Linked DNA regions of Lichenicola cladoniae. Each later gene encodes a partner of the first gene's protein in a complex. Links are inferred from orthologs where the notes say so. Each region holds a gene or a part of one and is shown in the gene's direction. Other genes may lie near its edges.

The links.
Region 2: the proteins of dapF (region 1) and HN018_RS05570 are in contact, whole or in part, in a solved structure (PDB 5YGU), measured with the Escherichia coli proteins. The link is inferred for Lichenicola cladoniae from one-to-one orthologs.

Annotation. Positions count from the first base shown.
Region 1 is NZ_CP053708.1:3,334,705-3,337,903, reverse strand. What follows is about bases 71-2,954. They hold dapF (diaminopimelate epimerase), read left to right. Parts: upstream 71-1,049; coding sequence 1,050-1,859; downstream 1,860-2,954. Other genes in these bases: mtaB (tRNA (N(6)-L-threonylcarbamoyladenosine(37)-C(2))-methylthiotransferase MtaB), read left to right, coding at 1,856-2,954; HN018_RS15155 (FAD-binding oxidoreductase), read right to left, coding at 71-967. Outside these bases: more of HN018_RS15155, read right to left, coding at 1-70; more of mtaB, read left to right, coding at 2,955-3,103; signal recognition particle-docking protein FtsY, read left to right, coding at 3,108-3,199. UniProt on the Escherichia coli protein: Involved in the succinylase branch of the L-lysine biosynthesis and in the biosynthesis of the pentapeptide incorporated in the peptidoglycan moiety. Catalyzes the stereoinversion of LL-2,6-diaminopimelate (L,L-DAP) to meso-diaminopimelate (meso-DAP).
Region 2 is NZ_CP053708.1:1,220,507-1,223,820, reverse strand. What follows is about bases 297-3,295. They hold HN018_RS05570 (RNA pyrophosphohydrolase), read left to right. Parts: upstream 297-1,546; coding sequence 1,547-2,044; downstream 2,045-3,295. Other genes in these bases: HN018_RS05565 (metallophosphoesterase), read left to right, coding at 2,041-3,295; HN018_RS05575 (divergent polysaccharide deacetylase family protein), read left to right, coding at 453-1,550; HN018_RS05580 (S41 family peptidase), read left to right, coding at 297-451. In the rest of the region: more of HN018_RS05580, read left to right, coding at 1-296; more of HN018_RS05565, read left to right, coding at 3,296-3,314. UniProt on the Escherichia coli protein: Master regulator of 5'-end-dependent mRNA decay.

The DNA of each region.
Region 1 (3,199 bases):
GATCCTCCGCACGCGTCGCCCAGTGCAGTTCGCCGGCGCCGTGACTGGCGATGGCATCCCGCACCGTGGCGACCTGCGCCGCGACCTCGGCCTCGCTGCCGTGGAACTCCAGGAACAGGGTCGGCGCCAGCGCATTGTCGAGGCTGGAATAGCGGTTCACCGCGTCGATCGCCGCCGCATCCAGGAACTCGATCCGTGCCAGTGGCACCGCAAGCTGGATCAGCCCGATCACGCATTCGACCGCCGCCTGAACGCTGGGAAACGTGCACACCGCCGAGGCGATGCTCTCGGGGATCGGGAACAGCCTGACGGTCAGCTCGGTGATGATGCCGAGCGTGCCTTCCGAACCGATCAGCAGGCGGGTCAGGTCGTAGCCGGCGGCGGATTTGCGGGCCCGGCCGCCGGTGCGCACCACCCGCCCGTCCGCCATGACCGCCACCAGGGACAGCACCACGTCGCGGATGGTGCCGTAGCGCACGGCATTGGTGCCGGACGCGCGGGTCGCCGCCATGCCGCCGATCGTCGCCGGGGCGCCGGGATCGACCGAGAAGAACAGGCCGACATCGCGCAAGTGGGTATTGAGCTGCTCACGGGTGACGCCGGCCTCGATGCTGCAGTCGCCATCCTCGGGACGCACGTCGATGATCCGGGTCATGCGCGACAGGTCGAGGCTGATGCCGCCTGCCATCGCGGCGACATGGCCCTCGAGCGACGTGCCGGCGCCGAACGGCACCACCGGCACGCGATGCTGCGCGCACAGCCGCATGAGCTCGGCGACTTCGGCGGTGCTCTCGGCGAACACGACCGCGTCGGGCGGCACTCCCGGATGCCAGCTTTCCTCGTGCCCGTGCCGATCCAGTTCCGCGGCGGTCCGGGTCAGCCGGTCGCCGAACCGGGCCTGCAGCGCCGACCACAGCTCCGGCGGCAGTGGTCGCCGGTCGAGTTGCAGGCCCGCCTGCGTGTGCATCTGGGCTGCCATCACGCTCTGGTCCATCGCAGGTCCTTTCAAGTCGTCGCGCCAGACTAGACGATCCTCTATAGGAGCGGCCATGCAAGTCGCTTTCAACAAGATGCACGGCGCCGGGAACGATTTCATCGTGCTGGACGAGCGCGCCGGGTCGCTCGGACTGACGCCGGCGATGATCGCCCGGCTTGCCGACCGGCATACCGGGATCGGCTGCGACCAGCTCGTCCTGATCGCCGCACCCGACCATGGCTCGGACGACGTCCGGGTGCGGTTCTTCAACCCCGACGGCAGCGAGTCCGGCGCCTGCGGCAACGCCACCCGCTGCGTGGCGTCGTTGCTGGCCGGGCAGGGCGCCGGACCGGACTTTCGCATCCGAACCGATGGCGGCCTGCTCGCGGCCCGCGTTCTCGAGGACGGGCTGATCGAGGTCGATATGGGCCGGCCGGGCCTGGACTGGCGCGACATCCCGCTGGCACGCGAGGCCGACACGCTGCACCTGCCGCTCCTCCACGACCCGGCCGGCTGCTCGATGGGCAACCCGCACGCCACTTTCTTCGACCACCCGGCCGACCCGGCGGCAGTGGGCCCGCTGCTGGAGGCCGCCCCGCTGTTCGCCGAGCGTGCCAATATCGGCTTCGCCCGCATCCTGTCGCGCGAGCGCATCAGCCTGCGGGTCTGGGAACGCGGCACCGGCCTGACCCTGGCCTGCGGATCAGGCGCCTGCGCCGCCGTGGTCAACGCCGTGCGTCGCGGCGTGACCGAGCGCCGTGTCGCCGTCGAGATGGAGGGCGGTGTGCTCGGCATCGAATGGACCGGGGATGGACGCATCCTGATGACCGGGCCGGCGGTGATCTCCTTCACCGGACTGGTCGAGCTGGACGATTACCGATGAGCACGCCCCCGGAACTCCTGACCTTCGGCTGCCGGCTGAACACCTACGAGAGCGAGGTGATGCGCAGCCACGCCGGCGGCCTCGACGACGTCATTATCGTCAACACCTGCGCGGTCACCTCCGAGGCCGAACGCCAGGCGCGGCAGGCGATCCGGCGCGCGCATCGCGATCGTCCCGATGCCCGCATCGTCGTCACCGGCTGCGCGGCGCAGCTCGATCCGGCTCCCTGGAGCCTGCTGCCCGGCGTGGTCCGCGTGCTCGGCAACGAGGACAAGCTGCAGGCCGCAAGTTGGACCGAGGCGGCGCTCGGTTCCGGCAATGCGGTGTCCGACATCATGGCGGCACGCGAGACGGCGGCGCACCTGGTCACCGAGTTCGTCGGGCGCAGTCGCGCCTTCGTCCAGGTACAGCAGGGCTGCGACCATCGCTGCACCTTCTGCATCATTCCGTTCGGCCGTGGTCCGTCGCGCTCGGTGCCGATCGGCGCGGTTGTCGAGCAGGTGCGGGCGCTGGTGCGCTCCGGCTACCGCGAAGTCGTGCTGACCGGGGTCGACATCACCTCCTACGGTGGCGACCTGCCTGGCAGGCCAGCGCTGGGCCAGCTCGCCCGCCGGTTGCTGGCGCTGGTGCCGGAGCTGGAGCGGCTGCGGCTCTCCTCGCTCGATCCGGTCGAGATCGACGCCGACCTCTGGCTGCTGATCGAGCACGAGGAACGGCTGATGCCGCATCTGCATCTGTCTTTGCAGGCGGGCTCGGACCTGGTGCTCAAGCGGATGAAGCGCCGGCATCTGACCGACGACGCGGCGCGCGTGGTGGATAAGGCGCGGAGGCTGCGTCCGGGGATCGGCTTCGGCGCCGACCTCATCGCCGGCTTCCCGACCGAGGACGATGCGCTGTTCGAGGAGACGCTCGGCTTCGTCCGTACACACGCGCTGCCGTATCTGCATGTGTTCCCTTATAGCGAGCGCCCCGGTACCCCGGCGGCGCGCATGCCGGCGGTTCCGGTTCCGGTGCGCCGCGAGCGCGCGGGCCGGCTCCGCGAGGCCGGCGCGGCGAACGCCGAGGCGTTCCACCAGGGTTTCGCCGGGCGGGAGTTGCGCGTGCTGCTGGAAACACCAACTGGCGGCCATTCGGAACATTTCGCGCCGGTGCGGTTCGAGCAGCCTGCCGGCGAGCCCGGTCAGGTGATCGCGGCGCGGGCGATAGCGCCGTCGGCCAAGGTGCTGATGGCGGAAAGGATCTAGATCGATGGCGATGGGTTTCTTCAACCGGCTCAAGGAAGGCCTGTCGCGCAGCACGCAGAAGCTTGGCAGCAACCTCACCGCGGTGTTCGCCAAGCG
Region 2 (3,314 bases), 2.1 Mb from region 1 along the record:
CACGCGGTCGTTCGGCAAGGGTTCGGTGCAGACCGTCATCCCGCTGGCCGGTGACAACGGCGCCATCCGCCTGACTACGGCGCGCTACTACACGCCGTCCGGCCGCTCGATCCAGGGTCTCGGCATCACCCCCGACATCAAGGTTCGCGATAGTCGGGAGGACGACAGCAAGTTCATGCTGCGCGAAGGTGACCTCGCCCACATCATCAAGAACGAGGGCGGCACCCAGGTGCCGGCACAGCCGCGCACCGACCTGCCGGCGATTGCCAAGTCGATCCCCGACGCGCCGCCCGTCAATTGGCCGGCCTTCGACCCGACCAAGCCGGCGACCGACTTCCAGCTCCAGCAGGGCCTGAAAGTGGTCAACGCCATGGCGGGCAAGCCGACCCTCGCGGTGGCCGACGCGCCAGCCACTGTTCCGGCCAAGACGCCGCCGACCGGTTCGCCGTAACATGCACCCGGCCGGTCGCGTACTGGTCGGGGTCTGGGCGACAATCCTGGTCCTGGGCGGGGGCGGAGCTTTGCTCCTCCAGGTCATGGGGCCGCCTGGTATGCACCCAGTGGCCAGGCCGGTCCCGACGCTGAAGCCGATCCTGGCGACTGCGATCATACCGGCCATTCCGCTGGCGGCCGCTCCGCAGCCGGTTGCGGTCACGGTCGCGCTGGCCGCCCCCGACCCTGCCCTGCTCGAACCGGCGCCCGATTTCAACGGACGCATGCTGCCTCGCATCGCCGCGGACGGACGCAGGCCGGCCGATGTCTATGCCGCACACCCCGGCCTGCCCGCGCATGGCGCGGTCGTGGCGGTCCTGGTCGAAGGACTGGGCCTGTCCGACGCCGTCAGCCGCGCGGCGGTCGACGATTTGCCCGCCGCAGTCTCGCTGGGCTTCTCCCCCTACGCCCCGGCGTTCGACCAGGCTGGGCAGAGCAGCCTGGCCGATGCTGCCCGCCGGGCCGGGCACGAGACGCTGCTGTCGCTGCCGATGGAACCGGCCGGCAGCCCGCTCGACGATGAGGGTCCGCAGGCGCTCAGCACCACGATCGATCTCGACCAGGACCGTCGTGCGCTGCAATGGACGCTATCGCGGCTGCAGGGCTATGTCGGCGTGACCAACGCCCTCAGCGGCCTGCGTGGCGATCGGTTCGCAAATGCCGGCGCCTTCGAGATGGTGGCCAAGGCGCTTGCGGCGCGTGGGCTGATCTACGTGGATGCCGGCACCGGGGTGCATACGGGCGATGCCGTGCCCGTCCGCGACCGGGTCGATGCCGATCTCACCATCGACGATCAGCCTGATGCCGCCGACATCGAGGCGCGGCTGTCCCGGCTCGAGCAGATCGCCCTGACCCAGGGCAGCGCACTCGGCATCGCCGGTCCGCTGCGGCCGGTCACCATCGAGCGGCTGCAGGCCTGGAGCCGGCATCTGGCCGATCGCGGCGTCACGCTGATTCCGGTGACCGCGCTGCTGGCCTGGAGGCGCGCCGACGCGTCCAGGGTGCATCCGGTCATGGCCCACCTTCCGATCCCAGCCAATCCAGAGCGACCGCTATGACCGATGACTTTACCCACCTTCCCTATCGCCCCAATGTCGGGGCGGTCCTATTCAACCGGGACGGCCTGGTGCTGGTCGCCCGCCGCGCCAACCTTCCGAACGCCGAGGGCTCGCCCGGCGTCTGGCAGCTGCCCCAGGGCGGCATCGATGCGGACGAGAACCCGGCCGTCGCGGTGATGCGCGAACTCAAGGAAGAGGTCGGCACCGACAACGCCGAGATCCTCGGCTTCCATCCGGACTGGCTCAGCTACGACCTGCCGCCCGCGCTGATGGGCAAGGCATTGCGCGGCCTGTTCCGCGGCCAGCGGCAACGCTGGTTCGCGCTCCGCTTCAAGGGCGACGACCGCGAGATCCGGCTCGACCTCGATCCGCACCCCGAGTTCGATGCCTGGAAGTGGGTGTCCCTGGACACGCTGCCGACGCTCGAGGTCGGCTTCAAGAAGGCAATCTACGGCATCCTGGCGACCTCGTTCGCGCAGTACGCTGCCCGATGAAGCTGACCAGGCGGCGGCTCGCCTGTCTCGGCGCAGGCACGGTCCTCGCTGCCGGCACCGCACGTGCTGCCGGTCATGCCGACCTCACCCTGATCCTGATGGGCGACCTGCACTCGGGCTATGCCTGGTCGTCTCGCCTGCTGGCAGCAATCCGCCAGGCCGCGCTGAGCGCCCGGGGCGAGGTGCGAATCGTCGTGAACGGCGACGTGTTCGAGCACAATAATGCGGTCAGCCGCCGCAACGACGGTCGCATCGACCTGGCTTTGATCCGCGCCTTCGCCGGGATCGCACCCACCATCGTCACCATCGGCAACCACGACAGCGACCTGTTCGACCCGCGCGAGTTCGCGGCACGGATCACCCAGGCCGGCGCCACGGTGCTGACCGACATCGTCGATCCCCGCGATGGGCGTCCGTACGGTCCCGCATCGATGACCGTCACCGTCGCGGGCCGGAAGGTCACGTTCGCCGCACTCGGGACGCCGGTGCTGGCGCTGTATCCGCCGCAGTATCGTGCGGCCTACGGGGTGCCCGACCCGGAAGCCTATGCGGCGAACCGGTTGCCCGCGTTGTTCGGCGATGCCGACCTGCCGGTGGCGCTGGTACATGCCGGATTCCTGGCGGACCGGACCGTGCTGCCGCACCTCTCCGGCGCGTTCCTGCTGCACGGGTCGCACGATCACCTGCGCTTTTCGCAGAAGCTGGGACAAGGCCTGCATCTCCACAGCGGGGCGTGGTCGAACGCGTTCCAGGTGGTCACCGTCCGCTTCCAGGCAAGCGGCCCGGTCATGTCCGTACGGGACGTCGTGCTGGACACTAAATCGCCACAGGATCCGCCCATGCAGCGTCTGGTCGCGGACCAGCGGCGGCAGAACCTGCAACCGGCGGATCGCGCCGTGCTGGGACATCTGCCGCACGCACTGGGCCTCGACGCCAGCGTGTTGCGCGCTGCCGGCTGGGTCCGTGTGGCGGCCGATGCGGAGATCGGGCTGCTGTCGCACACCACCTTCGGCGACGGTCTTCCGGCCGGCCCGGTCAGCGCCGAAAACCTCGCCTCGTTCATGCGTTTTGACGGCGGCATCTCGATCGGCGAGATCCCGCGGGCGAGGCTGGCCGGCGTGATCGCCCGGTCCAACCAGTTCGATGGCAGCACGCCGTATGCACGACGCACCGGCGACTATCTCTATGCGACCGCCATGCCTGCTGCGGCGGCGCGTGACACGGTGAAGGTCGCGATCAACAGCTACGCGGTCTCCACGCCAGCCAACCG